DNA from 4 places in the Staphylococcus sp. GDH8C109P genome. Region 1 is predicted to be linked to each of the others. Evidence: predicted binding sites of a transcription regulator. Region 1 holds the regulator's gene; each other region holds the start of a gene.
What was found. The regulator Rex, encoded in region 1, represses fermentation and respiration genes when NADH is low (regulators of the CRP and FNR family bind a similar motif). The targets are predictions, from matches to a motif close to TTGTGAAATATTTCACAA.
Positions count from the first base shown of each region.

Region 2: the regulator Rex is predicted to act here: its motif matches at 4,523-4,540, upstream of pflB (formate C-acetyltransferase).
Region 3: the regulator Rex is predicted to act here: its motif matches at 1,788-1,805, upstream of KA867_RS02780 (nitrate/nitrite transporter).
Region 4: the regulator Rex is predicted to act here: its motif matches at 1,979-1,996, upstream of KA867_RS10515 (cytochrome ubiquinol oxidase subunit I).

Region 1 is NZ_JAESMX010000022.1:85,568-94,111, reverse strand. It holds gene tsaD (tRNA (adenosine(37)-N6)-threonylcarbamoyltransferase complex transferase subunit TsaD) at 1-465, shown strand, start outside; gene KA867_RS11735 (VOC family protein) at 801-1,223, shown strand; gene KA867_RS11730 (MutS-related protein) at 1,336-2,928, opposite strand; gene KA867_RS11725 (ABC-F family ATP-binding cassette domain-containing protein) at 3,274-5,202, opposite strand; gene KA867_RS11720 (redox-sensing transcriptional repressor Rex) at 5,350-5,994, shown strand; partial or broken gene KA867_RS11715 (YeeE/YedE family protein) at 6,190-7,274, shown strand; gene KA867_RS11710 (sulfurtransferase TusA family protein) at 7,300-7,524, shown strand; gene KA867_RS11705 (sucrose-6-phosphate hydrolase) at 8,267-8,544, shown strand, end outside.
Region 2 is NZ_JAESMX010000015.1:170,077-178,620, forward strand. It holds gene KA867_RS09360 (YlbF/YmcA family competence regulator) at 387-731, opposite strand; gene KA867_RS09365 (DUF445 domain-containing protein) at 801-1,931, opposite strand; gene xdrA (XRE family transcriptional regulator XdrA) at 2,347-2,811, opposite strand; gene purU (formyltetrahydrofolate deformylase) at 3,225-4,076, shown strand; gene pflB (formate C-acetyltransferase) at 4,594-6,843, shown strand; gene pflA (pyruvate formate-lyase-activating protein) at 6,867-7,616, shown strand; gene KA867_RS09390 (hypothetical protein) at 7,798-8,112, shown strand; gene KA867_RS09395 (dicarboxylate/amino acid:cation symporter) at 8,309-8,544, opposite strand, start outside.
Region 3 is NZ_JAESMX010000009.1:186,005-194,548, forward strand. It holds gene KA867_RS02775 (hypothetical protein) at 79-240, opposite strand; gene KA867_RS02780 (nitrate/nitrite transporter) at 457-1,608, opposite strand; gene nreC (nitrate respiration regulation response regulator NreC) at 2,335-2,988, opposite strand; gene KA867_RS02790 (sensor histidine kinase) at 3,009-4,049, opposite strand; gene nreA (nitrate respiration regulation accessory nitrate sensor NreA) at 4,053-4,505, opposite strand; gene narI (respiratory nitrate reductase subunit gamma) at 4,520-5,197, opposite strand; gene narJ (nitrate reductase molybdenum cofactor assembly chaperone) at 5,190-5,765, opposite strand; gene narH (nitrate reductase subunit beta) at 5,758-7,326, opposite strand; gene KA867_RS02815 (nitrate reductase subunit alpha) at 7,316-8,544, opposite strand, start outside.
Region 4 is NZ_JAESMX010000019.1:186,177-194,720, forward strand. It holds gene KA867_RS10510 (cytochrome d ubiquinol oxidase subunit II) at 1-605, opposite strand, end outside; gene KA867_RS10515 (cytochrome ubiquinol oxidase subunit I) at 605-1,957, opposite strand; gene KA867_RS10520 (glutaredoxin family protein) at 2,158-2,397, shown strand; partial or broken gene KA867_RS10525 (transposase) at 2,804-3,071, opposite strand; gene ptsP (phosphoenolpyruvate--protein phosphotransferase) at 3,337-5,052, opposite strand; gene KA867_RS10535 (phosphocarrier protein HPr) at 5,054-5,320, opposite strand; gene KA867_RS10540 (DUF697 domain-containing protein) at 5,483-6,028, opposite strand; gene KA867_RS10545 (class I SAM-dependent rRNA methyltransferase) at 6,087-7,256, opposite strand; gene auxA (lipoteichoic acid stability factor AuxA) at 7,480-8,544, opposite strand, start outside.

The DNA of each region.
Region 1 (8,544 bases):
TTAGCAGCAAATGGTCATGATTGTTACAACTTCCCAAGAGTTTGGTTAGAAGCAAATAGTTACGATTTTAGTTTTAGCGGATTGAAAAGTGCAGTGATAAATAAATTGCATAATTTACGACAAAAAGGGTCTGAAATAAAACCTGAAGATGTTGCAGCAAGTTTTCAAAATAGTGTTGTAGAAGTTTTAGTTGGAAAAGCAATGTCAGCTTGTGAAGCTTATGATGTGAAACAGTTAATCGTAGCTGGTGGTGTCGCAAGTAATAAAGGTTTAAGAGCAGCGCTTAATAATGCATGTAAGGATAAAGATATCAATTTGCGTATACCAAGCCCAAACCTTTGTACTGATAATGCTGCTATGATTGGTGCTGCAGCACATTATTTATATCAAGCAGGGTTAGTTGGAGATATGTCATTAAATGGATTTAATGATATGGATATTGAACAATTTTCATTAAATAATTAAATTTGGTATTGTAAATACTTAAATACTTAAATACGTAATAATATATCATAGTGTAGTTTTAACTTAGTATTATAATGTACTTAAAATGTACACAAAGTATATAATTACTAATATTGGAGTAGGAATTTTAAATCAAACAGTTGTTTGATGTATGTTTCTACTTCTTTTTTTGAAATTTACTACTATGACTTTCAGAAAAATATAAAGGATTGATTTTATAAATTTAATCAAGCTCAAATGTTTAAATATTAAAAATGGGGTATATATTTTAATATATAGTCATACTATATAGAATAATGTAAATAAGCATTACATTATTAGGAGGCGGCTTATAAATGAAATCAGTTCAGTATTTTAATTTTGAAAATAGTTTAGCAGCATTAGACTTTTATGAAAAAAATTTAGGTGCCACAGATATTCAACGTATTGGTGGTGACCATGAAATGTTTACAGATATGCCAGAAGAATTCCAAGTAGATAAAAACTTTACAATGAATGCCTCATTTAAAGTCTTAGGTGAAACATTTTATTGCAGTGACACATGGAAAAATAAAAAAATCGATAATAGTGGTGCGATTGTAACATTTACATTCGATCACAATAATGAAGTGGATAAACAACAGGCTATTGATTTTTTTAATAATGCCATAGCAGCTGGATGTGAAGAGGCAATGCCGTTAGGTAAAACGGAATGGTCAGAATTATATGGTATGTTTAATGATCCTTTTGGTGTTACTTGGATGATTAATGCTGAATAAAATATTTAAACTAAATAAAGGAACAATGAAGTAAATGTAAACTTCATTGTTCCTTTTTCTACATTCATAAGCGCTTTTATGATTACTTTATTAAGTTTAAGATTTCAAAGACTTAAGTGGAAGATGCTTTGGCTCGCGTATATACTTGATTAGGGAATTTTAAGATTCTTAATAATTCAATCGCATTTCTTGTATCTGCTTTTCCAGCTTTAATTTTATAATCAAAAGCAATCTCATTTTCATAGATAATCTCATTAAAATGAAAGTTTTTGAAATTGTCTTCTAATAACGTGGCTAATTCAATATCATGAGTCGCAGCTATGATTTCGTAATTTTGGCTGTTACTTAAATAATTTAACACGGATTCAGAAGCAGCGATACGTTCAGTTGTATTAGTTCCTTTAAATATTTCGTCTATAAAGCAATAAATTTTATCATCTGTTTTTAAATCAAATAATCGCTTAATAGATTTGATTTCTGTCATAAAATAACTATCACCAGACAAGATATCATCTTGGTTCACCATAGAAGTGAAAATTAAACCAGGTTTATACTTGAAGTAATTTGCAGTAACTGTATTTATCGTTTGAGCTAATAAAAGATTTAAGGCAATTGCTTTCATAAAAGTTGATTTTCCTGACGCGTTTGATCCAGTTAATAATATATGGCTATTGACTTCTAAATCATTAGAAATAGCATCGACAAGCAATGGGTGCGTAAGTGCTTCAAATTCTACTGAATCATCATTACTTGCTTGGGGCAATGCATATTGTGATAGTGTTTCTCTCCACAATGCTACCGCATAATGATTGTCTATGCTTCCTATATATTCATAACAAGCCATAACTTCAGATTCATATTTTTTAAAGCTATGTTGTATTAAATGAAAGATATGATAGTCCAACATAAATATAGCTTTAAATAAAAATGCAAATATCATAGAATCTTCTGCTGTATTTACTCTTCCTAGAAGACCACTTAGCCTACGAGCAGCTTTAAAATGATTAAAGTCAACATCTATGGAAGGCGCACCATCTATTTTATGAATTGCGTAAGCCTTTTTAATAACATTTGATGTATAAAATAAAGAATTTAAATCTTGATCAAACGTTTTTCTTAGTATGCCACTCAAAATCATATTAAATATAGCAGTCAATATAGTTAAAAGTATACCGAATTCAGGTTTTAAAAATGTAACTAGCAAAAAGACTAACGGAAAATATGTAGCCAACATAAAAAAATGATTACGTTTTACTGTAGTCAATTGATCAGGGAACGTGGGATAAATCGCTTTACCTATTTTAGCAAGGTGAGTTGATATTTTCAGACGAAAAAATTCATCATTTTTAAATTTTTGAATTAAAGCTTGATTATGAATCGTAAACATCTTTCTTAAGGTTGCATACAAGCGCATTTCGCCAATTGCAGAAAAATTAAAGTTCATGTTGTCGAAAAGGGCATTTAAATTCAAATCAGCGTAAGTTTTATCATCTATAAGATTTGTTTCATCAAATTGGTGTTTGTATGTATCGAATTGATAACTATACCTATGATTAGGTCGAACAAAAGATTCTAAAGGTTTTCTAAGTGACCATAAAGGTTTGATATCATGATTTAATTTTTTATTGGCAATGATTGTCGTGATAATAAATAAAATTGTTGTTCCGATTATTAATGCAATTAGGAACCAAAATATAGGATACATAAGTTTCACCTCATACTTAATTAATATGTTTTATTATGTCATGAAATAAATGGATTCACAAATAGCTGATTATGTTAAGTGGTGATATATGTCAATAGAGAACGTGCGTACTTATCAACAATTAGTGTATAACTTGTTGATAAGTCGTGGGCAAATATGTGGATATACATTGTTTTCTGAATATTCAACAGTTTAAAAGTTACATTTTACTTGTGGATAAATGGGATAACTTTGTGGATAGCTTTGATGATAGGGTTAAAGCTGTGAATAGTTAAGGTATAAAATAATAATAAAAAGTACGAAAAATGATTTTTCCATTTTTCGTACTTATCGTTAAAATTAGTATTAAATTAACTTTTCTTGTAATTCTGCCCATTTTGACATGACTTGTTCTAATGCTTGTTCGCTGTTTTCTTTCTCTTTGGCTAAACGATTTGCTTCCTCTGGATCACTATATATATCTGGTAAAGTTAACAATTCATTAATTTCATTAATTTTAGTTTCAAAATTATCTATCTCGGTTTCGCATTCATCAATTTGGCGTTCAATTTGACGTTGTTCGCGTTTTTGAAGTTTTTGATCAATATAATTATCGTTTTGAGTCACCATCGGTTTTGTCTGATGTGAAGCTTCATATTCTTTTTTAGCTTGAATCGCTTCGTTTTCTTCTTTCTTCTCTATAAAATATTGATAATTACCTAAATACATTGTGCCACCATGAGTGTCTAAATCATAAACTTTGTTTGCAAGTTGATTAATAAAATAACGGTCGTGTGAAACAAATAAAATCGTTCCTTCAAAGTTATCCAATGCCTGTTCTAACATTTCTTTTGAATCTATATCAAGATGATTTGTAGGTTCATCTAAAATAAGTACATTGTTACGTTCAAGCATTAACAAAGCCAATTGTAATCTAGCTTTTTCACCACCAGAAAGGTCATTAATGATTTTTTTTACATCTTCTTGTACAAATAAAAATCGACCTAATACTGCACGTATGTCTTTCTCGTTCATTGAAGGGTATTGGTCCCAAAGATAATCTAATATTGTTTTACTAGATTTAAATTCAGCTTGTTTTTGGTCATAGTAACCGATTTTTAAATTTGCACCAGTAGTAATTTCACCGTTTAATTTTGGTTGAATACCTGCAACTGTCTTGATTAAAGTAGATTTACCGATACCGTTAGGCCCAATAATAGCGATATGGTCTCCTTTAGTTACTTCAATGTTGATACCTTTGGTAATTGTCTCTTCATAACCAATTTCTAAATCTTTGATATGAAAAACATCATTACCTGTATTTCGATCAAAATCAAATTGGATATTAGCACTTTTAGCATCAACCATTGGTTTATTGATTCTTTCCATTTTTTCCAGCATTTTCCTACGGCTTTTTGCCATACCAGTAGTTGAAGCCCGCGCTATATTTTTATCAACAAATGTTTCTAAGCGTTTAATTTCATCTTGTTGACGTTCATATTCTTGCATGCGTTTTTCATAATACTTATCTCTTTTTTCAATAAATTGTTTATAATTACCTATATAATGTTGCACATCTCCAAGTGCAACATCATAGATTTGATTTACTATTTTATCTAAAAAATATCTGTCGTGGCTAATGATAACAATAGCCCCTTTAAAATAGTTTAAATAACTTTCTAACCATTGTGTTGTTTCCATATCTAAATGGTTAGTTGGTTCATCTAGCAATAATAAATCAGGCTCACTTAATAACATTTGGGCTAATGAAAGCCTCGTTTTTTGACCGCCACTAAAGTCATTAATAGGGCGATTGAAATCTGGTTCAGTGAAATTTAGACCGTGGAGCACCGTTTTTATCTTACTTTCATATTGATATCCATCTTGTTGTTCGAATTCATTGGATAAGTATTCATATCGATCAATATGATTTTTATATACATCTGTATCATATTCATTTGCATGCTGTGCTAACCAATCTGTTTCTATTTTCATTTCAGATTCAAGTTTTTTCATATTTTCAAAAGGTTTGGACATTTCTTCAATCACGGTTTGGTTTGTGTTGAGTGTCATTTGTTGTGTTAAATAACCAAGTTTTAAATTTTTACTTTTTGAAATATGACCACTATCATAACTCTCGACGCCAGCGATAATTTTCATCAATGTAGATTTACCAGCTCCGTTACGCCCAACGATACCGATACGTTCGCCAGTTTTAACTTCAAAATTGACATTGTTAAAAATATCTTCTCCGTCGAATGATTTTGTAATGTCGTTTAATTGTAATAATATCATCCGTTTTTGCACCTCTCTATTCATTATCATTCTACCGTATTCTGCGTATTGTTAAAACTACCAGTGTTTATTTTTATAATGTATTAATGTATAATGTTGAAGTAATTATAAGATTAATTAGAGATTATAGTATAGGAGGACAAGATCTTGGCTAACCAAAGCGAAAAGATTCCTCGTGCCACGTTAAAACGGTTACCGTTATATTATAGATTCGTCAATACTTTGAAATCTAAAGGGATAGACAGAGTTAATTCTAAAACAATTAGTGAAGGTTTGAACATTGATTCTGCAACAATTCGTCGTGATTTTTCTTATTTTGGTGAATTAGGCAAAAAAGGGTATGGCTATAATATTGATAGCTTGTTACATTTTTTTAAAAATGAGATAAGTGAAAATGATGAAATTAAAATAGCCATCGTAGGTGTAGGGAACCTAGGTAAAGCATTACTAACATATAATTTTTCTATTCATGATGAAATGACTATCACAGAAGCGTTCGATATTCGTGATGATGTAATAGGAACACAAATAGGCAATGTGGTTGTAAGCCCATTTTCAAAAATCACTGATGTATTAAAGCAAGAACAAATTGATGTCGTGATATTAACAACACCTGAAAACGCAGCACAACAAGTTGCAGATACTTTAGTTGAAGCAGGAATTAAAGGTATTCTAAATTTCACACCAACACGTGTTTATACGCCGTCAGATGTACAAGTTCATCACATTGATTTAGGGATTGAATTACAGTCTTTACTTTTCTTTATGAAAAATTACAGTAATAAACAATAATTTTTAAATATTAACTTTGTAGAGATACAAACATTTTTGATGTTTAGTTGTCTCTACAAAGTTTTTTTATTGTTCACTAGCTCCGCTTCATCTTATACATATACATATGAAAAGGCATTAAAACATAAAGGTTGAAATTTTAGTACAAATCTAATATGATAATTCTTATTGATTTTATCGGAAAGAGGTAATGTTATGACGTGGTTAATAATCAGTGGCTTAATCGTAGGTGGACTTTTGGGATTTGTCATGCAACGTACACGATTTTGTCTTGCTGGTGGATTTCGGGATATGTATATTCAAAAAAGTAATAAAATGTTTTATGCCTTGTTAATAGCAATCTCAGTGCAAAGTATCGGATTGTTAATTCTAACTTCGACAGGGTTAGTAGAAATACCAGAGTCAACATATCCAATCATAGGTACGGTTATTGGCTCATTTATTTTTGGTATTGGAATTATATTAGCTGGTGGTTGTGCAACTGGTACATGGTATAGAGCTGGAGAGGATTAATTGGTAGTTGGATTGCACTTATTGCATATGCATTTACATCAGCTGCTACTAAATTTGGTTTATTATTACCTTTAATGGATGGTATCAACAAACCTACTAATGTAAATACAAGTATGGCTCAAACAACTGGTATTCCAACATGGGTATGGGTCGCGTTATTAACAATTATAACGGTTATATTTGTTGTTAAAACGTTACGTAAACCGAAGCCTAAATTTGCGGTACCAAAATTAAAACAAAAGTTTACGGGGATTCGTTATTATTTATTTGAAAAAAAATACCATCCCTTTGTTGCAGCAATTGCAGTTGGACTAATTGCATTATTGGCTTGGCCAGTGAGTGAATCTACTGGCAGAATGTACGGTTTAGGAATTACAACGCCTTCTGCTAATATCGTTCAATTTTTTGTAACTGGTGATCTTCAACTTTTAGATTGGGGTGTATTCCTTGTTTTAGGTATCTTTGTTGGTTCTTATATTGCAGCAAAAGGAGCTAGAGAATTTAAGTGGAGACTACCTGATAAAAAGACAATCCGTAATAGTGTTATTGGTGGCGTATGCATGGGATTTGGTGCATCAGTAGCAGGTGGTTGTTCTATCGGAAATGGTTTAGTTGAAACAGCTACAATGTCTTGGAAAGGCTGGATTGCGCTTGCATCAATGATACTAGGTGCTTGGTTTATGAGTTATTTCATATTTATTAAGCCGATGAAAAAAGCACAAAAGTCTACAAGTCAAACAGTCTCAGCACAAACACAAACGACATAAATTTTATTTTTAGGAGGATTTCATTATGGTATATGAATTAGGTACAGTAGGTATGGTTTGTCCTTTTCCTTTAATTGAAGCACAAAAGAAAATGACTACTTTAGAGAATGGTGACGAATTAAAAATTGATTTCGATTGTACTCAAGCAACTGAAGCAATTCCAAATTGGGCAGCTGAAGAAGGTTACCCAGTTATCAATTATGAACAACTTGATGATGCTTCATGGACAATCACTGTTCAGAAAGCTTAATGTTATATTAAAAATATTATTTTATTATATACTACTCAATGAGAGAAAGTCCGAGACATATTCTATGATGTTTCGGGCTTTATTTTGTTTTAAAAAATTGTTTGTTATTGAATAACACAAGTTGTAATGGTAAATGAGATTAGTCGTCTTTGAATGATCTATATTTTTAATACTAATCATGTATATAGTTGCTTCTTGAAGTCAGCAATATTTTTTGTGTTTACCAAGTAGTTTGAGTTTGGCTTTTAACAGTATTTAAAGGGAATACAATATGATAAAATAGATGATGTTTACAATGCCAAGTAATGAGAGTGAAAATAAAATATGATTGGCATATCTAAGTGTAAGATTTTTTAGATAATTGATTATAAATTCAGTTACTGTCAATATGTGCAATTATGGTGTCAAAATAATATGCAATAAGTTGAATTATAGGCGTTAACAAAGCTATAAAAATTTAAATAATAATTTGAAAATTGATGTGTGAGGAGCTTTTTATATGAATAAAGTTGATGCCATTTTAAGTGTCGTTTGTTGATGGCGTCCTTGTTACAGGAATCACATTTCGATTAACACATGATACCACGTGTGAAACTGTTTTGAAGCAGTGGAAGCCATAGATTTGTATCAATGAGTAGGATAAATCTAATATAATGATAATGAAATACATAGATATGATGATGAACTGAATTGCGACAGAACAAATATCAGAAAGTAGTAGTTTGTAATAGGAGGAAATAAAGTGAGTGAATGGACAAGAGATGAACGTTATCAACGTTATGAAGAAATTAATCAACAAACAATGGACGAATTAACTGAGCGTGTGAATCAATCTAAATATAGACAATTGTTTCATATCCAGCCAAAAACAGGATTGTTAAATGATCCTAATGGTCTAATTTATTATAAAGGAGATTATTATATCTCACATCAGTGGTTTCCTTTAGGAGCTGTCCATGGTTTGAAATATTGGTATACATATAAAAGTAAAGATTTAATAAATTTTGATGATCAAGGAAT
Region 2 (8,544 bases), on a different contig from region 1:
CCGACTCATACCTATGTACATACTAATACCTTGTATCTCTTTATTTTACCACATCGACTATTATACAGTCGATAAAACAAAAAAGCTGAAACATAAATATATGTCTCAGCTTTAAATTCAATATTAACCATAGTTCATTGAATAAAAAATGAACGATTATCCAGCAATTAAAGAACTCATTTATTGGTATCAATTCTTTTGTATATCACTTCTCAATATATTGAGTTTATCATACCTATGCTTGAATAAAAGTTCATATATCTCTTTCAATTATGGTTGTGGCCATGCATTGATTTCGAAAATCAATTTTTACATAGCAACACATTAAATATTTTAAATTTTTATAAAAACTTTAGATTACTTTTAAAATTAAACATTCTGATTAATTAATCAGCGTAAATTTCATCTAAAGGTTTAACAATGATTTGATTAATTTCTTGGAATACTTGGCTCATATTTTGCTCAGCAGCCATTAATTCTGAAATGTTAGAATCATTTTCGATTTTTTGTGCTTGTTCTTGAGCTTTTTGTAATTCCTCTTCACCAATTTCTTCACCTTGCATTTGTTTTTGTTGGAAGTTTAATTGTGTTTCACGGAATTCATCAAAAAGTGCTTTTGATTCATCATTTTCTTTTACTTTAGCATAAGCTTTTTGAATTGCTTGATATTCATCACTTTCTCTTAAAGCTTGTTCTAATTGATTTGCATGATCGTATAAATTTACTGCCACTGTGCTTCACTCCTTTATTTGTATATGTGTTATAACCACATCGATATTACAATAACATAATTTAATATGTTATACAAAAATTGCAATCACACCTTGTAATAAGCCTATGATCCCGCCTAATAAAAAGCCTAAAAGCATAATTAATTTCAACTCTTTATTTGCGATATCTATGATTAAGCGTTCAATATATGCTAAATCAAATGAATTTATTTGTTCTTCAACCATTTGTCTTAGGTTGATTTTTTTCATAATTGGAGAAATATGTTTAGAACCCTTATCAATAATCAATTCTGTGAGTTGTTTTGAAATTTTTGTTTCTAAGAATGTTATAAATTCTGGCATTACTTCTTTCAATGGTCGATTCGATATACTATCTATGTTTGCATAGTTCATAACTAAATCAGTAACCGTTACCTTGAGTGAGTCGAATTGATCTTCATTGATGATTTCTGCTAGCGTCTTTGATTTAAATGTTGCGTATTCATTTTCAACAATCTGCTTTGCAATTGCTTTAGCTTTAGGATGATTAGTTAATCTAATCAATTCCTGTTGTATTCGATCTGCAATGCTTTCTCTAGTCATAAACATCTGTAGCAAACCTACGATTTTACCTTTCTCGTTAAAGAAAGTATCTAACATTGATGTTATATCAACAGCGCCTTTTTCTGATTTAAGATAGACGCGTGCACGTTCAAACAATAATTCTGGTACCCCATCTACCTTTGCATCAATATTCTCTTCAATATCTGAAGGGAGCAATTGTTTTATAGGGGTTTCTTTATGTTCAGCATAATATTGTTCTAATTTATTATTAATCACTGAATACATTTTATCATTAGTAACCTGTACAACATCAACATCGAAACTTTTCGTTAACGATCGAATCGTCATATGATCTGCTTTTAATTTTTGAATCTGTTTTAAGATTAGTGATTCAATTGCATCTCTTGATTTAGGTGCATTTAATTTTGACTTAATTAACGTTTCAGTCAATAAGTGTTCTTCAATGACTTGTCCAATTTTATCTGCAATTTCTGTTCTTCTTTTTGGTATTAATCCAGGTGTAAAAGGAATTCGTTTATTAAAAATATAATAAGTTTTAAACGGATGAAATAACATTCTTACAGCAATTACATTTGTGACGCCACCTATTATTGCTCCAATAATCATCATCGCTATAATTATTAAAAAAGCGTGCATAATTAATTCTCCTTCAAATAAAATTTGTTATAAACTGAAGGTACAATCATATCAGTCATTTTTACATTGTATAACATATATCAAGAAAATGTGTATACTATTTATTATTTTTCATAAACAAAATTGCTTGGCAGCAATCACTATGAGTACATTCAATTTGAATTAGTAAAAATACAGAAATAAAAAAAGAGCGATTTAGAAATCAATCAACATTTGATTTCCCGTGTTCGCTCTTACAATGATGTATTCTTTTTATCATGGGTCAAAAACTGAATCAACTTACCTATTAAGTTCGATTCATTTGTTCATGACCGATTTCAATTAAACTATAGTGACTAAACCATTCAATATATAAGCCATAACTTCATTAGTTAATGTTATAAATAATGATTCTTCTATCACAAAATGCATTTATTTATACGTGCATTAATTCTTCTTTTGAAACTCTACCAAAATATGTTTCAGCTTCTCTTAATTTAGAAGTACCAAAAATAGGTTGTGTTTCCTGATTTAGTACACGGTAGATATCACTTACTTTATTGCTTTGTAAAATATAGCCGTTACGAGTATCAACTGTGTTCCAATATATATCACTAGTTGTAGAATGATTTGGATACGCACAATGGTTACGTGAAATTGTTTGTACCATTTCTAATGGATCGCAACCAAAAGTACTATTTAGAACATCAGAATCTCTAAACAATGCACAAATTGACACACATGTTGTCCAGTTAGGCAATACTCTCTCTTTTTCAATTTGTACTAGTGTCTTTTTTGAAAGACCAATCGTTTGTGCCATTGTATCTTGCGTGTACCCCGCCTCAATACGCACCATTTTAAATTTTGTTTGAATTAAATCTGTAAAACTCTGTCTATCCATTACTTTAATCTACCTTTCATAAAAGAATATTTTATCCGGACACAAGAAATTGCAATAATACACGTTTCTTGAAACACAAATTACATCTTAATACAATTTGCGATAAAATAAAAGAGCGAAATGATATTTTCATTGTTTTTTATTATTTGCGAAATTATCTAAATAATCAATCTTATATCCTATAATTAACTTAAACACTTATACCACTTTTATTGTAAGCGCATAACAAGCGTGAAATGTGATTATATTTTTCACTTATTACTCTTTTGATATAAAAACACTATTCATTATTATATCTTAATTTTTCCCTTTTGGCATATACTTTGCCTTAAATAATTGAAAATGATCATTTATTTACTTTTTTCAGAATTTTCATTATAATCAGGGTTACTTTAATAATTGAGGTGTAAAAGATGACAGAGAAATATATATTACTTGCAACTTGTACAGATAAAGTCGGTATTACTTCATTAATTACTAATAAAATTGCTCAATATGATTCTAATATTCTACATTTAGATCATTTTACAGAATATGACCATTCACCAAATGCTACTGGTCAATTATATTTGAGATTAGAATTTGAAAATGTACCATCATTGAAAGAAGATTTAGAAACAACGTTGCAAACACATCAAATAGATTTTAAACTCTTTGACAATCAACAACATACAAAAATAGCACTTTTTGTTTCTAAGGAAGATCATGTTTTCAACGAAATTTTATTACGTGTTAACAGAAATGAATTGCCTGCCGAAATTGTGTGCATCGTTAGTAATCATGAAAACAATAGACAATTCGCAGAAACGCTTCATATCCCTTTTTATTACATACCGAGCAACGAAGATAAAGAAATCGTGGAAAGAAAAATACTAGATGTTTGTTCTGAACATCAAGTTGAACTCATCGTGTTAGCAAAATATATGCAAATCCTATCCGATCATTTTGTCAGTCACTATCCAAACCAAATCATCAATATTCATCACTCATTCCTACCATCATTTATAGGTGCAAATCCTTATAAACAAGCATGGGAACGCGGTGTCAAATTAGTTGGGGCAACAAGTCATTATGTTACTTCTGACTTGGATGAGGGCCCTATTATAGATCAAGACGTTATACGAATTAATCATCGGTACAATGTACAAGATTTACGTAAAATTGGTCGGCATGTTGAATCAAGTGTGTTAGCTCAAGCTGTAGAATATCATGTGCTCCATAAGGTGATTGTGACTGCAAATAGTAAAACAATAGTTTTTAATTAATCTTCATAAAAAACCTGAGATCGTAAATTGAACTATCTCAGGTTTTTTATGTTGTGAAACGTAATGAAATATAATTAAATTATACTATTAACATATCTCATATGATTCGATATTTTAAAACATTATACTTACTTTTTACAATTTTAAGACTCATAATATAGTACTTTTCATAACATTTCTTGTATATCAGTTTATATTTAACTTATGCAGTATTGTAATTATAATTCTTCCGCCCATAACACCACTTCACTTGAATCCATAGTTATTTTTACTTTTTATTAAACACATTTGCTAAACTGCTATGTTTAGCTTTTTCTATTACATCTTAACTAAATATACACTTTTAAAACTGTGTTATAACAGACCTATAACACACCTTAAGTGTATTACTTTTTAATACAGATTCCAAAAGCTTTCACATTTTAGATTAAAATTATTCAAAAACTTTGTGATTTTTTTAACAAAACAAATGATATAATTATTGTGAAAAAAATAACATACTTTTGGAGGTAATGATATGTTAAAAGAAAATAATATGCAATCCACAGCATGGAATGATTTTAAAAAAGGTCGCTGGCAACATCATGTAGATGTAAGAGAATTTATTCAACTAAATTACACATTATACGAAGGTGATGATCAATTTTTAGAAAGTCCTACAGAAGCAACAACTAAGCTTTGGGATCAAGTCATGCAATTGTCTAAAGAAGAACGTGAACGCGGTGGTATGTGGGACATGGACACAAAAATCCCTTCTACCATCACTTCTCACGAGGCAGGTTATCTAAATAAAGAATTAGAAAGCATAGTAGGTGTCCAAACCGATAAACCATTCAAACGTTCAATGCAACCTTTTGGTGGTATTCGCATGGCCAAAGCAGCTTGTGAAGCGTATGGTTATGATTTAAATAGTGAAACTGAAAAAATATTTACTGACTATCGTAAAACGCATAACCAAGGAGTATTCGATGCATACTCCAAAGAAATGCTAAATTGCAGAAAGGCTGGGATCATTACTGGACTTCCAGATGCGTACGGTCGTGGACGTATTATTGGAGATTACCGCAGAGTCGCTTTATATGGTGTAGACTTCCTAATGCAGAAAAAAATGGAAGATTTCAACAATATGTCTAAAGAAATGTCAGAAGATGTCATTCGATTACGCGAAGAATTGTCTGAACAATACCGAGCATTAAAAGAATTAAAAACATTAGGTAATATTTATGGATTTGACTTAAGTCGCCCTGCTTTTAACTTTAAAGAAGCAGTACAATGGCTGTACTTAGCATATTTAGCAGCGATTAAAGAACAAAACGGTGCAGCTATGAGCTTAGGTCGTACTTCAACATTTTTAGATATCTATGCTGAAAGAGATTTAAACAATGGATTGATTACAGAACGTGAAGTGCAAGAAATCATAGACCACTTTATTATGAAATTACGTATCGTAAAATTCGCGCGAACACCTGACTATAATGAGTTATTCTCTGGTGATCCTACTTGGGTAACAGAATCTATCGGTGGTGTAGGTATTGATGGACGTGCATTAGTAACTAAAAACTCATTCCGATTCTTACATTCACTAGATAATTTAGGTCCAGCACCCGAACCAAACCTCACAGTATTATGGTCAGTTCGCCTACCTGACAATTTTAAAACATATTGCGCAAAAATGAGTATTAAAACAAGTGCAATTCAATACGAAAATGATGACTTAATGAGAGAATCTTATGGTGATGATTATGGTATTGCATGTTGTGTATCTGCTATGACAATTGGTAAACAAATGCAATTTTTTGGTGCTCGTGCTAATTTAGCAAAAACATTATTATATGCGATTAATGGAGGAGTAGATGAAAAATCAGGACACCAAGTAGGGCCTGCCTATGAAAGTATAAAAACAGAAGTCCTAGATTATGATGAAGTATTTGAAAAATTTGATAAAATGATGGATTGGTTAGCTGGAGTATATATTAATTCACTTAATATTATTCATTATATGCATGATAAATATAGTTATGAACGTATAGAAATGGCATTGCACGATACAAATATCATTAGAACAATGGCTACAGGTATAGCTGGTCTTTCTGTCGCTGCAGATTCATTATCTGCAATCAAATATGCAAAAGTAAAACCTATTCGAGATGAAAATGGTATTGTTACAGATTTTGAAATTGAAGGTGATTTCCCTAAATATGGCAATAATGATGCACGTGTCGATGATTTAGCAATAGACCTTGTAGAACGCTTTATGACAAAATTACGTAGTCATAAAACTTATCGTAATTCAGAACATACAATGAGTGTATTAACGATAACATCAAATGTTGTATATGGTAAGAAGACTGGAAATACACCGGATGGACGTAAAGCTGGAGAACCATTTGCACCAGGTGCAAATCCTATGCATGGACGCGACCAAAAAGGCGCACTTTCTTCACTAAGTACTGTAGCAAAAATACCTTATGATTGTTGTAAAGATGGTATTTCTAACACATTTAGCATCGTTCCAAAATCACTTGGCAAGGAAAGTAATGATCAATGTAAAAATCTCACAAGTATGTTGGATGGCTATGCTATGCAACATGGACATCACTTAAACATTAATGTATTTAATAGAGAAACACTATTAGATGCAATGGAACACCCAGAAGCATATCCACAATTAACGATTCGTGTTTCTGGCTATGCCGTTAACTTTATTAAATTAACACGAGAACAACAATTAGATGTTATTTCACGTACTTTCCATGAAAAAATGTAATTTGAATTTAAGGTGGCCTATATATGTTAAAAGGACATTTACATTCTGTTGAAAGTTTGGGTACCGTTGATGGTCCAGGATTACGCTATATTTTATTTACCCAAGGTTGTTTACTAAGGTGTTTATACTGTCATAATCCTGATACTTGGAAAATAAATGACTATACACGCGCAGTTACAGTTGATGAAATGGTAAACGAAATAATACCTTTTAAACCATATTTTGATGCATCAAATGGAGGTGTGACAATAAGTGGTGGTGAACCTTTACTACAAATTAAATTCTTAACTGCCCTATTTCAATCGTTAAAAAAATACGATATTCATACCTGTATAGATACATCAGCTGGTACAGCGAAAAATACACCCACTTTTGAAAAACAATTAGATGCTTTATTAAAATATACAGACTTAATATTATTAGATATTAAGCATATTGATAATGCTAAACATAAGAAATTAACTGGTCAACCTAATACACATATATTAAACTTTGCTAAAACACTTTCACGTAAAGGACAGCCTGTTTGGATAAGACATGTACTAGTGCCAGGTCTTACAGATGATAAACAAGATTTAATACGGTTAGGTGAATTTATAAATTCACTCAATAACGTTGAGCGCTTTGAAATACTGCCATATCACCAACTCGGTGTGCATAAATGGCAATCACTAGGTTTACCTTATGCTTTAGAGCATATAACAGCACCTACCGAGGCTGAAGTAAAACAAGCTTATCAATATGTAAATTTTAAAGGTTACACCCCTATTTAACTTTATTACGACACGTTAAATTTATCGTGCTTATTAAAATGTAGTACATCTAAAAAGTAGTGCATTGATATCATTTGAAATGTAGATATCATTCACTACTTTTTTTGTTACTGAACATGAAATTGAATAATATTTTTCAAAATTATATAGTAACAGAAACATATTTTAAGGGGATGTTTCTTTGAATAATCATACTTCAACAAAACTAATTTCTATCAGTGCTTCTATGAAATTTATTAATGCTCAAATGATTCCAGGCATTTTGACATTGTATAATGATAAAATTACGTTTAAAGCAAAAGGAGTAATTGAAAATCATGAAATCAAAAGTTTATTCCCTTTTGATGAACTTCAAAGTGTTAAATTCGGTCTATCCTTAACCCCTTTTAGAATAACTATTATGGAAGCAGACGGAGAGCCTTGGCTTTTTGACCAGGTTCCAAGAAAAGATGGTAAGAAATTTGTAGAGTTGTACAATGTACTTCTTTCTGAATAAGTAACTCATTAGGTTAATCTTAAACTAAGCTATCATTGTGATGGTTTAGTTTTTTTAGTAAGACAAATACTTTTATAAATCAACATCTATTTTGCAACACTTCTCATGTGTATCAACTAAAAAGAGTGGCCAAAACATATAAATGTTAGTGCCACTCTCAGATTTTAATTTCCTTATATTTATGTTTATTATTTTATTAACTTTCATTTCTAGCAGCTAATTTTTTATCTTCAGCTTTTGAAATGATAAGTGCACAAGCAGCATCACCTGTAATATTGACAGATGTTCGTGTCATATCCAATAATCTATCAATACCTAAAATAATACCAATTGCTGCTGGATCTAATCCAACGGCATTTAAAACCATTGCTAACATAATCAGTCCAACCCCAGGTACGCCAGCTGTACCAATAGATGCTACAACAGCGATGA
Region 3 (8,544 bases), on a different contig from region 1:
AACACTTCATTTTTGAAATGTTGCTTCAGAAAGTAGATAAACCTTTCGCATTAATTTGCGAAGGGTTTATCTACTTTTTTATTTATATAGTTTTTTCAAATATTTGTCTTCGACAAGTTCATATACAAAATTTAAATCTAATATCGCATCGACTTTACGCAATAAATGACTATTAAGGACTAAATCAGAGATAGAAATCATTTCATATCGATCTCTTTTATCAATTGATTTATTCAACATAATAAACACCATCACTGCTTAATTTACATATATTATAATATTGGCAGTGATTTATGCCGAATCCTGCGGGAATAGCACTAGCCGAAGACTACAGGCTAAGGCAGTGCCCGCGGAAAGCGTGCATAAAAAAACTGCCAACAAAGTCGGAGATTTTGTCGACAGTCTGAAGCAACACTTCAAAAAATGAAGTGTTGCTTTTTTGTGAAATTTATAGTTTTAACTTACTTTTTTTAACATTTGCCCCATTGTTACTAATGCTATGATTCCAAATAACGCTAATAATAAAAATGCTAAGTGACTGCTACCTGATAGCATTGTGACATATGAAATAACAATCGGTGGAAAGAATCCACCCAATCCGCCCATCATAGAAACAATACCATTTGCAGTCCCTGCCTCTTTACTAAAATAGAAAGGCACAAGTTTAAAAATAAGTCCATTCCCCAAACCAGCGCAAACACTAATTAATAAACAACCTATCGTAAATAGTAAAATATGATTTGAAGATCCTAAAATAATTGCGCCAACAATCATCAATGTAAAATCTATCATTAATAACATCACCGCATTAAATTTATCGCCTAATATACCACCTAAAGGTCTCAAAAATGTTGCAAGTGCAATGAATACACCTGAACGTATACCTGCATCTACTTCACTAATACCAAACTGTTGCACTAAATAATTCGGCAAAAACAAACCAAATGCTACAAATGCACCAAAAGTAATGAAATACCAAAGTGATAAATAATATAATTTCAAATCTTTAAATAAACGCTTAGATTGTTCAACTAAAGGCACTTTTACTTTTTTCTCTTTCGGATCACCAAAAAAGAACATAAAAATAGCAAATAAAGCAATCACTACTAAATAACTTCTGACCGTCGTTTGCCATCCAATAATTGATGCGATTGGGGGCGCTAAAAAAGAAGAAATTGCAGTTCCGATATTACCCATCCCATAAATACCATTTGCTAAACCAACGCGTTCTTTAGGAAAATATTTAGGGATTGATGTTACACCAACAGAAAACACCGCGCCTCCAACGCCTAAAAAGAATCCTGATGCCATGAGCATCCCTGTCCCTTGAGCCTGACTCAAAAAATAAATTGGAAATAATAAAATGATAAAACTACAGAAAAACACCCATTTAGCGCCTATTATGTTCGTTAAATAGCCAAAAGGCACTCTTAAAACAGAACCTAATATTACAGGTATGGCTAATATAATTGAAAGCTGATTTCCTGTTATATTAATATCTTGAGATATAAAAGGGATTAGCGGTGCAATAATGCTCCACGCCATAAAACCCACAACTAAACTTAAAGATTGTAAAGTTAATTGAAATCCACCTCTAGCTATGTTCATTACATTCACCTACATTTAAATTTTTATAATTAAGCCTAGTATTCTACAAGCGCCTACAATAATATTATTTATTATGAAGTATTAAGGACTAAATTATGAAAGGTAAAACCGGTGTAATATACGAATTTTCGGAATATTAATATTTGTAGAATACTGGCTATATAGTTATTGTAAAATCTTTGTGAAATAATAAACATAAGGATTATCCCTTAAGTTCTCTAAAATTTCCCCTATTCTTTTTTCAATAATAAATTCAATTTAAATTTTAATTTGTGTAAAATATAGAGACTATGTGAGGAGCTTAAAGCGGAAATGAATTTTCAATTATTTTGGTTCATGCCTAAGATGGTATGCAAATGAGGAGCAAAGTAACTTTTACTTCATCATTAAAATACTGTTCTATATCAATTTTTCTTTTATACTGAACACATGATTTGCAACGATTTAATAACGTGTGGATGCCTTGGGAATAATATGATAGATGGGCTACAAGCTCAGACAATGTAACTCATATCCCAAACAAGTATACACGCTCAAATTCACTACATTTTAATATAAAAAGGACTAATCCATTTGCATATGGATTAGTCCTTTATCTTGAGCATGAAATTTATATCTTATCCTCAGTTATCTGTTATTTAACAATACATTATATCGTAAAAATTTGCATAGACTTATTAATAAATTATGACATTACCATATTATTTGTTGTCAGAAGTAACTCGATTAAAAGTCCACAAGTTTTTTCTTCATCGCATATTCTACTAATTCCGGTTTTGATTTTAAGTCTAATTTTTGCATAATATGTGTTTTATGTGCTTCTACTGTTTTTACAGATACAAATAATTTTTCTGCTATCTCTTTATTACCATAACCTTTTGCAATTAAAGGCAATATTTCTATTTCTCTTTTAGATAAAATTTTAAAAGGGTCTGATGTAGCCGTTTCGTCTTTGGAACTATTGCTAATAAATTCATTCACTAAAGAAGTCGTTAATTTCATATCTACATATGTTTCACCCTGATATACAGTTCTTATTGCTAAAATGAGTTGTTCATCTGGCGCGTTTTTCAAGATATAACCTTTTGCGCCATTTTTTAATACATGAAATAAGTACTCTTCGTCATCGTACATTGTTAATATTAAGATTTTTGTTTCAGGAAAACTTTCTGCTATTTTACTAGTAGCAATCAGTCCTGACTCTCCTGGAGGCATACTCAAATCCATAATTAATACATCAGGTTTATGTTCCATTACTTTTTGATAAGCTTCTAAGCCATCAGCAGCTGTACCGACAACTTCCATATCATCTTGGTAATTTAGAATCATAGAAAATCCTGTTCTGACAACAGCATGATCATCCGCAATAACTATTCTCAAAATTTATTCTCCTTACTCCCTTAAATTGGAACTTCTAAAGTCACTATCGTACCTCTTCCAATTTGACTATCGACATTTACTTCAGCATTTACTAATTCTGCGCGTTCATACATACCATAAATACCTAATCCAGTACCTTGTGGCTGATCAGTTTTAATAAATCCTGTACCTCTATCAACGACTTCAGCTATTAACCTATTACGATTATAATGTAAGTCAATTTCAACTTTGTCCACATTGGCATACTTAATTGCATTAAATAATGCTTCTTGTACTACTCGATAAACAACCGTTTCTATTTCATTGTCAAACCGTTGTGCATCTAGACTTGAATGATAAATAATCTCCATGCCGTAATTAGATTCAACTTGTTTGAAATATGTTTTGAACGCTGCATCTAATCCTAAATCATCCAAAGATGAAGGCCTCAATTCAACAGAAAGGTTACGTATATCATCAATGAGTTTGGACATAAGTCCTTCTATATGTTTCGAATCAGCAACTAAATCTTGTATTTCTTGCTGATACTTTAACAACCTTAACTCAACATCAATATTCAGCATTTCTTGAACAACGCTATCATGTAGCTCTCTTGAAATACGTTTCCTTTCATTTTCTTGAGCAGAAATTGTTTTTTGCATCATTTTACGTTGATACATCTTATCATGACGTTCAATTTGTGGAGATACATTTTGCAATGTAAATACTTTGATATCATTTACCGGATCAATCGTTTGATACGTTGCAGTAAATGGTTCAATCGTACCTCTATTGGTTTTCATAAATACTTGAAAGCTTGTATTACCAACTTCTTCTGCTTCAAGAAAACAATTTTTGCAAGATTGTAAATCAAACTCATTAGTATATCCATCACATCGATTACAAATCACATTAGTCATATCTCGATAGTCCTCATCATTGGAAATGATATCTTTTGCAGCTTGATTCTTAGCAATAACTTTCCCCTTATTATCAACAAACACTATTTTTTCTCTTGTATTATTGAAATACTGCAATAATAATTCAGTCATATCTTCCATTTGATTTACTTGCACGATCATCACCTAATCTTCTTCTTTAAAAATTCCTAAAACATCAGCTATCGAAATGTCACCATGTGCTAAAGGTAATGGATTTCCATCTCTCTGACCTAATAACAAAACACCGTAAACTTGTCTGTTATACCACAAAGGTATAGCCACCATGGCAGTTAGTAATTCAGTTAAAACAATAGGATATTTATGTTTTTCTGAGGGTAATAAAATTTGATTTACATCTTCAATGATCATGCGTTTACCTGTTTTCATAACATTGCCCGCGAGTCCTTTACCTTTTCTTAAGACTATTAACTTATATCTATTATTTAAATTGCCAGAAACATAATGCCATTTAATCGGTGATACTTGATTTTCTTGCTCATAAAATGCTAAACCTGCAAAGTCAAAACCTTCTCTTGTACGTATTAAATTTAAAGCTGCTTGATAATCAATTTTTTTATTTAAAGGCAATGAACCCAATGCATGACCTCCTTTCACACCTTATGTTTACGATAAATGATATAACTTCTACTCACATATGTTAACGGTACGCTCCACACGTGAACCAGTCGCGTAAATGGCCACAATGCCATAATGGTAAAGCCTAACAACACGTGAATTTTAAATGTTATAGGTACATTAGCCATTAATGTTGCATCAGGTGAAAAGACAAATAAATCTCTAAACCAAATAGATATTGATGTCCGATAATCAAAATCTGGTGTTACTGCATTGGTCACTAAAGTCGCATAACACCCCATGCAAACAATGATTAACAATAAAAAATTAACAATAATATCTGAGGCTGAGCTTAGTTTTCTAATGTTTTTCTGTGTAATGCGTCGTGTGGTTAACAACAGCATACCTATCAATGTTATTATACCAAATATGCTACCAATATACACAGCACCAATGTGATATAAGTGGTCATTAACACCAAACGTTCGTAACCAAAAAGCAGGTATGACTAAACCAACAAAATGTCCCATTGCTACTGGAATAATTCCCAGGTGAAACATTAAACTTCCCCATTGTAATCTTTTTTTCTCTATGAATTCACTTGATTTTGCAGTCCATGAAAATTTATCAAATTTAAATCTCGCAATATGTCCTAGGAAAAATATAACAACACATAAATAAGGGAATATGACCCATAAAAATTGGTTAAACATTCGCTTTCACCTCATTTGTTGGCTCAATACATACTTTTAATGTTTCTCTTAACGCTTTAATTAAATAATAATAAGGACTATTTCGTTCTGCTAAATGATTTGCCATAGCATAAGTACCGTCTTCAATAATCATGATGACAAATTCAATGTTTCCTTTTGCTCTTGGATCATTTTGCCATTGTGCAACATATAAAAACTCTAGCATCAATGGTAAAAAATCAGATAGTTCATTGTCTGCCATTTTAAGTCCAAACATTTCATATAAAACTTTCAATTTCGCTAATAATTGTCCTCGTTCTTTTTGTGTATCAAATTTGTTATAAGTCATATACAAGGGGGCATTTTTATTAAAATCAAATGTATTAGAATATAATTGTTGAAATTCTAAAAATGTATACTCATGTACCTGCTGACGATATGTCATAAGATCCTTATAAGCTGGGTGTTGATTATGAATGATGCTTTCAAAAGTATTAGGATGCAAAGTCATCTTTTTTGGGAATTCCAATTGTTGCGCAAAATATCCCAGTGTTTCTTGAAATGATTTAAACTGTTCTATGTTAATCACGGAATATCCCTCCATAGAAATTATCATTGTATATTGCTTGCCCTGACTTTTCAGAAGTCGTTCCTACTGGAACTCCACATCCTTCACAATTTGCACCAAAATACTCTCCACCGTAGCCTTGACTACCTTGTGCACGATACGTATCCATATACGCTTCCTTATGCGAAGTTGGAATAACAAATCTGTCTTCATGTTTTGCAATTGCTAATAAACGATACATATCTTTTGTTTGACGTTCAGTCAGACCCAATCTCGCTAATTTATCTTCATCAAAAGGTTTATTTGTCACCTGAGCCCTCATATAACTTCGCATCATAGCCATTTTTTGCAATGCTGCTTTGACCGGTTCTGTCTTTCCAGCAGTAAATAAGCTAGCTAAATACTGTATTGGCAAACGCATTTCTTCTATTGCAGGGAATATCATATCTGGATTTCTATTAGCATCTATAGCGGTTTTACCTTCGAAATAACTCATGATTGGACTCAGAGGTGGGCAATACCATACCATAGGCATTGTACGATATTCTGGATGTAACGGAAATGCAAGTTTATATTCAATGGCTAATTTATATATAGGTGAATTTTGAGCTGCTTCTATCCATTCCATAGAAACACCATCTTTTTGTGCTTGTTCAATGACACTTTCATCATATGGATTTAAAAATAAATCTAACTGCTTTTCATATAAATCTTGTTCGTTTTCAGCTGTAGCAGCTTCTTCAACTCTATCCGCGTCATATAACAGAACACCCAAATATCTCATACGTCCAGTACATGTTTCTGAACATACTGTCGGTAATCCCGCTTCAATTCTTGGGAAACAAAAAGTACATTTCTCTGCTTTATTTGTCTTCCAATTAAAATATACTTTTTTGTATGGACAACCTGTCATGCAGTATCTCCAACCTCTGCACGCTTCTTGGTCAACTAACACAATGCCATCTTCGTCTCGTTTATACATCGCTCCAGAGGGACACGAAGCAACACAGCTTGGATTCAAACAATGCTCACATAACCTTGGTAAATACATCATAAAAGTTTGATCGAATTTAAACTTAATGTCCTCTTCAATACGTTGAATATTTGGGTCTTCAGGCCCTGTAACATGACCACCTGCCAAATCATCTTCCCAATTTGGCCCCCACTTTAAATCTAATTTATCACCAGAAATAATGGAATGTGCTATTGCTACTGGTAAATGATTTCCTGCTTTAGCCTGAGTTAAGTGTTCATAATTATACGTCCATGGTTCATAATAATCTTTAATTACAGGCATATCTGGATTATAGAAAATTTTACCAAGAGCAATTTTTGACCATTTACTACCAGACTTTAGTTCTAATTTACCTTTTTTGTTTAAAAACCAGCCACCTTTGTAATGTTCTTGGTCCTCCCATCTTTTTGGATAACCAATGCCTGGTTTTGTTTCAACATTATTAAACCACATATATTCTGCACCTGGACGGTTTGTCCAGGTACTTTTACAAGTCACACTACACGTATGACATCCTATACATTTATCTAAATTCAATACCATTGCAATTTGTGCTTTAATCTTCAAGCCAGTCAACCTCCTTCAGTTTTCTCACTGCGACATAAACATCTCTTTGATTTCCTATTGGTCCATAATAATTAAAGTGATAACTGATCTGAGCATAACCTCCAACAAGTTGTGTTGGTTTCAAATGAATGCGTGTAGGTGCATTATGAGAACCACCACGTGTGTCTGTCAGTTGAGATCCAGGTGTCTCAATGTGCTTATCCTGAGCATGATACATAAACATCGTTCCCCTAGGCATACGATGTGATACTACAGCTCTAGCTGTAACTACACCATTACGGTTATAAACTTCTAGCCATTCATTATCTTGAATATCATGTGCTGCTGCATCCTCAGATGAAATCCATACCGTCGGACCACCTCTGAATAATGTCAACATATGTTGATTATCTTGATAAGTAGAGTGAATATTCCATTTACCGTGTGGCGTTAAGTACCGTAAGACAAGCGTACTTTCGTCTAACTGCACTTTCTTATCACGTGAACCAAAAACCATCGGCGGTAAAGTCGGCTTATAAACTGGTAGATTTTCACCAAATTGCTGAAAAATTTCATGATCAATATAATAACTTTGTCTCCCAGTTAGTGTTCTAAAAGGCACTAAACGTTCTATATTCGTAGTAAACGGAGAATACCTTTGACCATTTTTATTAGAACCAGGAAAAACTGCTGTTGGAATAACTTCCCTCGGTTGTGCGGTAATATTTAAAAATGTTATTTTTTCAGATGCACGTTCACTAGAAATATCTTTAAGTTTCATTCCTGTTTGTCGTTCCAAATCTGCATAAGATTTTTGTGATAATTTACCATTTGTAGCTGAAGATAAATTTAATACGACATCTGCAGCACGTCTAGCGGTATCTATTCTAGGAAGCTCATTTCTAATTGAATGTTCATCTTCATCATGCCACGTACCTACCATGCTTTTAAGTTCTTCATATTGCTCTGCCACAGTATAGCTCACACCATGTGCACCTATCTTAGCTTTTTCTAATAAAGGTCCTACCGTAACAAACTTGTCGTAGATTTTTGTATAATCCCTATCAACCACAGCAAATCCTGGCATAGTCTTTCCGGGAATTGCCTCTATTTCATTTTTAGTCCAATCTTTCACTTGACCATTCACATTAGAGATTTCTTGTGAAGTATCATGTGCTAGCGGTGTGGTTACAATATCTTTATAGAGGCCGTTTAAATGTGTTTTAGCAGTTTCGGATA
Region 4 (8,544 bases), on a different contig from region 1:
AACCAGTATCTTAATAAACCATAAGCAGGCTTATCATTGGCTTTAGAAGCATAATAAGTTAAAAATCCAGATGAAATATAAAGTACGGATATAATTGCAAGAAATACAACTGACCATGAATATGGACTTAACAACAATTCAAACCAATTTAAATCTAAATGGTTACTTGAGCCAGTAATATAACCGCCTTCAGAAATCGTTAAAGTAGTGGCTAAGGCTGCAGGTATGAATAAACCTGCTAAACCATATAATACAAGCCACGGTAATTTTGTATCTGGTCCATAGTTTTCAAAAGCATAAAAGCCACCTCTAATGGACAACAATATCAACGCAATAGATGCTGGTAAAAGTAATACTGTACCGAAATACTTAGCTGAATCTGGGAAAAAACCAACCATTCCTACGAAAAAGAATACGAAGAAAACATTCGTTACTTCCCAAACTGGATTAAGGTAACGTGCAATCAAGTGATTAATTTTTTTATCTTGTTTTGTTATTTTAGCGTGTAGTGTAAAGAAACCAGCACCAAAATCAATTGATGCAACAATAATATAACAAAATAAGAATATCCATAGTACCGTGATACCTATATATGCGAATACCATCATGCATCACCTCTTTCCGACGAAGTTACTTCAAATTCTTCATATGCTGGTTTATTCTTAAACATTCTTATTAATACATAAGAAGAAGTAACAATTAATATTAAATATAATATACCAAATAATATTGTTACGAGTGTTAAGCCACCTGCTTGAGTAGCCGCTTCAGCCACTTTTAGATATCCACGTACAATCCAAGGTTGACGTCCTTGTTCAGTTAAGAACCAACCAAACTCTATCGCTAACATCGCTGCAGGTCCAGTTAATAAAGCACCGTATAACATTGGTTTTGAATAAGTGAATTTCCGTAATTTTTTAAAGCATAATGTCAGTACAAATGCAGCTGAAACAATTAAACAGAACACACCCATAGACACCATTAAGTCAAAGTAATAATGGACAATCATTGGAGGATGTAATTCTTTTGGAAATTCATCTAACCCTTTCACCTTAGTATTGATATTGTTATCAGCCAAGAAACTAAGTAGACTCGGAATTTTAATTGCTCCAGTCACTTCTTGTGTTTCTTCATTTAAAGAACCAAAAAGTACTAAATCGGCATTGGATTCCGTATCAAAATGCCACTCATAAGCAGCTAATTTTTCTGGTTGTTCTTGATGTAAAAATTTTGCAGATAAATCTCCTGCTAACATTGAACCTAAAGTAAAGATAATGCCAAGAATCATTGTTAACTTCAATGCTTTTTTATGATATTCGGCATCTTTTTTAAATTTATTTTTCACTAACTTGAATGCAGCAATGGCAGCTAAGACAAAAGCCATTGTCATAAAAGCAGTCGTTACAACGTGAAAAGATCTTATTAAAAATGAATCGTTAAACATTGCTACCCAAGGTTCAACATTTATCATTTTACCATTCTTAATATCAAAACCAGCTGGTGTATTCATAAATGAATTGACAGCCGTAATAAAGAAGGCAGAGAAAGAACCTCCAATAATTACTGGTATACTAATTAAAAAATGTGTCCATTTACTCTTAAATCTATCCCAAGTGTATAAATATATACTTAAGAAAATTGCTTCAAAGAAAAACGCAAATGTTTCCATAAATAACGGTAATGCAATCACATGGCCACCCATCTGCATAAACGTTGGCCATAACAGTGACAGTTGTAATCCTATAATCGTACCTGTTACAACCCCAACTGCCACAGTAATTGTATAACCTTTAGACCATCTTTTGGCTAATGTTATATAATGAGGATCATTCTTTTTAATCCCTAAAAACTCAGCAGCCGCAAACATCAATGGGACACCTACACCAATTGTTGCAAATATGATATGCACTGCCAGTGTCATTGCAGTTAGAAAACGAGCTAATTCAACTGAATCCATAATATCACCTTTTTAATTTATTTGTGACAAAAATCACAACGTCCATTCATTATAAACCCAATGGCTATGTTTTAAAATTAGTTAAACTCAGAATTAAGTGACAAATTAATGACCAATTACATGCAATTTTATAACTTGAATTTTAATTAAAAGTCACTTACTATTATAGAAAATGACTTTGTAGAAAGGATTGATGTTAAATGACTGATATCATCATTTACACACAGAATGACTGCCCTCCTTGTACCTTTATTAAAAATTATTTAACTGATAAAGGCTTTAAATATATAGAAAAAAACATCGCTAATCAGCAATATCGAAATGAAATGATTGATTATGATGCTTTTGCAACACCTTTTATATTATTGAATGGTGAACCATTGTATCAAGTTGATATGGAAAAAATTAACCAAACCTTAAATATTGAAACAACATTTTAAATCACTCAAATACAAATACATTAACTAATTCAACTGAAATAAAGCTAAATGCATCATTTTAAATGGTTTAACTAACCATAACCTAATTTCAACTATAATAAACAATTTAGTAAGTTGCGAATTCTCCAAAACCACTCAACTGCACATACATTTTCATACGATTTAAATAAATTTCAATATAACTATAAAAAAGCGACTAGGACATAAAATTCTTGAACAAGTGAAAAAAGCAATATCTATTGAATGATATAGATATTGCTTTTTTTCATTATTGTTTTGATTATAGTTACTTCGTTGAACAACTACTTTTCTAATATTAAGTACCGTTAATACAAAAATTAAAGATGTTAATAGGACAATTAACTCTACAACGATTCATTGTCTTATAAGAAGACGCTTGATTTTATGACAGCCACATTATTCAAATTCGATCATTAAGCAGTTTTTTATTTTACGAACAGAAAATATGGATTATTTCTAGGCATATAGATTAATTTTTAACATCATTTTGGAATGATATGAAGTAGCACCACGATGATGTTTGAATTCATCGAATTCATTTTCAGAGATTGTTTCAACGCTTTCATTCATATGTTGTGACATATCATTTGTGAGTATAAGAATTGAAATTCCATTGGTAATGTAAGTTGAGTCACGTTGTAATCTTTATACATAAGACACTTCGTTAATATAGTTCAATAGTGTTTATTAGATTATACTTGAGGACCTTATTTTTCAAGTATTTGAATGTAAAATCACTTATGAATGCGATGTATTTTGGCGAAACTCTTGAAGGAACAGGACAAGCTGAAGATTACAAGCTGAAGCTGTCCCCTAAGAAAGTGAGCCAACAATACGAAGCATTGGATAAAAAATAAGCACTCAGATGATTTAAATCATCTGAGTGCTATTTTTCTGGGATTTGCGTCCCAATCTTTTTTATTTTGTATAATTACTTACTAAGTCTTGTACTTCTTCAGAAGTAGCACAATTAATTGCTTTTTGTGCCAATTCTTCCATTTCATTTTTACTTAAGCCTTTAATTTGACGGCGTGCTTTAAGAATTGATGTAGCACTCATAGAGAATTCATCTAATCCTAAACCTAATAGTAATGGAATAGCAATTTCATCTCCGGCCATTTCTCCACACATTCCAGTCCATTTACCTTCTTTATGAGAAGCATTAATCACTTGTTGCACTAAACGTAAAATTGCTGGATTGTATGGTTGATACAAGTATGACACTCGCTCTGACATACGATCTGCAGCCATTGTATATTGAATTAAATCATTCGTTCCAATACTGAAGAAATCTACTTCTTTAGCAAAAATATCTGCTAATGCAGCTGTTGAAGGAATTTCTACCATGATACCAACTTCTATATCATCAGATACTTCAATACCTTCATTTGTTAAATTTTCTTTTTCTTCTAATAATAATGCTTTAGCATCACGGAATTCTTTGATTGTCGCTACCATTGGGAACATAATATTCAATTTTCCATAAACTGACGCACGTAATAAAGCACGCAATTGTGGTCTGAAAATCTCAGGTTGATCTAGACATAAACGAATCGCACGATAGCCTAAGAACGGGTTCATTTCTTCTGGTAAATTTAAATATGGTAGTTCCTTATCTCCACCTATATCTAAAGTACGAACAACAACACGTTTATCTTCCATTGTTTCAAGTACTTTTTTATAAGCTTCAAACTGTTCGTCTTCAGTTGGCATTTCGTCTCTACCCATATATAAAAATTCAGTACGATATAATCCGACACCTTCAGCACCATTTTCAATTACACCTTTTAAATCATTTGGTGTACCGATATTAGCAGCAAGTTCAGCATGAACGCCGTCAACAGTTGTTGTTTCTTCATCGCGTAATTTTTGAAGTTCTTTCTTATCTTCAAAGAAACGTTCGCGTTTGTTTTGGTATGCAATGACTTCGTCTTCTGTAGGATCAATTATCACTTCACCAGTCAAACCATCAACAATAATCATGTCGCCTTGTTTAACTTCTTGTGTTATTGATTTCGTACCTACTACTGCAGCAATTTCAAGTGAGCGACTCATAATTGCTGAGTGAGAAGTTCTGCCACCAATATTTGTAACAAAACCTTGTACAAATTCCTTGTTTAATTGAGCAGTATCTGAAGGCGTTAAATCGTTACCTATAATAACAACGCTTTCATCAATCATACTAGGATTAGGTAACTCCACACCTAATATATGCGCTAAAACTCGTTTCGACACATCACGAATATCTGCAGCACGCTCTTTCATGTATTCATTATCCATTGCTTCAAAAATAGTAATGAATTGTCCAGTTACATCAGAAAGCGCAGTTGGTGCGTTAACTTGTTCATTTTTAATTTTATCTTCAATCGGTTGAATTAACTCTGGATCATCCAAGACTAATAAATGCGCATCAAAAATAGCAGCTTTATCAGCGCCGAGATTTTTTTCAGCATTATTTCTGATTTTTGTTAATTCAACTTTAGATGTATCAATAGCATTTTGAAACTTAGCAATTTCTGCGTCGACATCTTGAATCTTTTCACTATCGTATGAAAGATCAGGTTCAACTAATAAATATGCTTTAGCAATTGCTACGCCATCTGAAGCAGCAATGCCATTAATATAATTAGACATATTATTTAGTTAATCCTTCTTTTGATAAGATATCAGTAATCGCTTCCATTGCATCTGTTTCATCACTACCGTCAGCATAGATTGTAATTTCAGCATCTTTACCTACGCCTAAACTCATAACACCCATGATTGATTTCAAGTTAACTTTTTTACCGTTATATTCTAATTGAATATCTGAATCAAATTTTGATGCAGTTTGAACAAGCATTGTAGCTGGACGTGCATGAATACCTGTTTCGTCAATAATTACATATGATTTTTGTTCCATAATATGATGTCTCCTTCGTATAGTTAGAATCGTTAGTTTATTATAAAACCTAGCATAGTTTTATATAATAACATTACCAAATTATACATATAAATTCAATTCGTTGCACCCATGATATGACAATATTCAGTGAATATTGTTTCTTTTTATGAAAACGCTCCACTATTCCATTAAAGATTTAGCAACCTTTTCACATTTTTCAATATGGTCATCGCCGATTTTTTTCATAAAGTAATAACTGATAGAAGCTGAGATGGCTTGGCCTACAAGTGGGAACCATTTTGTCTGTTTTGCAGCCATACGTTTTGCAACGTCTCTGATAACCACTTTTAATATAGCATTAGATACTTTTCTACCGACAAATTGACTGCCTTGTATAGCAGCTGCTGTAAAAATACGTTCTTTTACATCTTCTCTCATCGAATTAACTTGTTTGTGATCTAAGCCATAAATTTTATTAACGTCTTCAATAATATCTCTCATTAACTTGATATCTACACCAAAGTCAAGACCAGGTATTGGTACAATACTCACACTCGAAGATAACACTGATTTTTTTCTCACAATAGCTTGGGCACGTTGACGACGTTCATCCAATTCAATGTTCGTCGTCGGTATGCTACTTTTATTCTTTATATCTTCAATATTTAAAACTTTATTTCCGACTTTCTCTGTTACGTTATTAGTTATTTTATTCTTAAAACTCATGATATTCACTCCTTGGTAAAATCTAGTACTGTAAAATGATTACCCTATTTCAAAGAAATTACTGTATATTTACAAAAATAGCTTTCAAATACTTTGAAGGTTTGTAATGTGGATGTGTTTTAAAATCTTTTGGTAATCCCATAACTTCTGATAATTCAAAATCAACTTCTGCACTATTTAGCGTGTCTTTAATCATTTTCTTAAATGCTTTTAATGAAAATGTACTATTGTTTGTACACAATAATAAAGTTCCACCAGGAGAAAGTACGTCCAAAGCACCTAAAATTAATTTATCGTAATCTTTCAATACTGAAAATGTTTTTTTCTTATTTCTAGCAAAACTAGGTGGATCAATCACAATTGTGTCATACAATAAATCATGACGGCGTGCGTAATTAAAATAATCAAAAGTATCCATGACAAATATATATTGTGTTTTTGGATTAATTGCATTTAATCCAAAATTTTCTTCTGTTAAGGTACGTGATCTATTAGCTAAATCAACACTAGTCGTCACTTTGGCTTTTTCTGCTGAGACAACTGAAAAAGCGCCAGTATAACTAAACACATTTAACAAATATCTATCTTCAGCAAAGTGGTCTCGTAATTTCTTACGCACCTCTTTTTGGTCCAAGAAAATACCTGTCATAGGACCATCATTTAAATCCACATTATAAAACGTGAAATTTTCTTCGATGACAATAGGAAATTCTGGTGCTTCACCATCAACAAATCCCCCAGCTATCTGAGCATCTTTAAATCGCATTTTTTCAAATAAAGAATTATATTCAAAGACATTTTTTAAAGCACTTAAAATTTGATAACGATATTTATAAATACCTTTAGAATACCATTGTATTAAAAAGTGACCGTTATAGTTATCAATTGTCAGGCCACCTACACCGTCACCTTCACCATTAAAAATTCTAAAAGCGTTGGTACCCTCAATGTTATAAAAATATGCTCTTTCTTGTTTAGCGATTTCAAAAAGTTTCTCAAAAAATTGAGTATTAATCACTTCATTTTCATCATAACTTAATACCCAGCCAAGACCTTTATGTTGTCTTCCGACATATGCTGTTGCAATATAGCTTTGTTCGTCGTTGATTAATGAGAATAAATCGCCTTCTTTCAAATGATCATGCGCAAACACATCATCTTCGTCAATTAATGGATATCCATTTAGATATTTCGTCTCTTTACCTTTATTTAATGTGGCAGTTTTCATAATTATATGTCAGCCTTTCTACTAATTTTATAATTTATGCTTTCTTATTCTATCATCTCAATAATCATAGTAACATCATTTATATGAAATTGAATGCTTTCTCAATTCACACATTGTATCGTTTTTCATTAAAATCATCAGATGCTTTGTGACATTACAATCATGAACAAAAAAAGAACTGGCATATAGCTAAGACCAGTTCTTTTAAAAATATATTTACTTGTTAATCTTTTGAAGGTTCACGTAATTTAATAATGAATGATACAATCACCGCTATTAACATCACAAACAATATAGGCGTAATGAAAATAGACAATAAAAGACCATGAACCATGATATTCATAAATTCTGTGAACAATTTGAAAAATAATATACTTACCATAAATAACTGCAGATAATAGAATTTATCTCTCAAGTAGTTTGTTAATGTCGTTAATATATAAGCAATAATAATCAGCATCAATAATAATAAAGTAATCCATTCAATCACATATTGTGTTTGAGAAATTTCCCAATTACCTGAAACAAATAATGCATTTCTATTATTAAATTCTATGATTGTAAAGAATAATAATACAACACCACAAAATATTTCTACATAAGCTGATTTAACCCATTTTGGTATTTTCATCCAATTTGGTATATCATCCTCTTGAATATCAATAATATTCTTCCATTTTTCGATAAATTTGTCTTTTTTATCTCTTAATTTTTGAATATCAACACTTCTACGTGTTTTTCGAGTAAACTCAGTTGTCTTATCTTGTAAACTTTTCAAATGTTCTTTCGTTTGGTTTGTAACTGTACCTTTGCTTGTTCTCGATAATTCAGGTTCTTCTTCACCTAACTCTTGTTTTGTTAAAGGTAGTGCCCTTCTTAAAAACAAGAAATTCCAAATTGACATTTGACCTAATAACCACATCAATAAAAAGAATGAATTTACGCTCAAAATATCAATAGGTATGATTTCGTCACTATCTATTCTTCCATATAACACGATTTGTGTAATTAAATAGCTTATGCCATAACTGAAAATAATCAATAAATAATGATATTTTCTATGATTTGGATTTAATTCATCTTTATATACAATATACCCAATATGAATCACAAATGGGATGATAAAAATGATGGCAAAAAAACTATAAACTTGTGTCATTAAAATAAGTGTTATAATGAAAAACAGTATTCCAGTAACTAAGAAGAAGATTGAAACATCATAATCATATCTTGTTGTTCTTAATAGGGTGAATCCAAGTAGGATAACTGCAATACCAAATAAAATAAT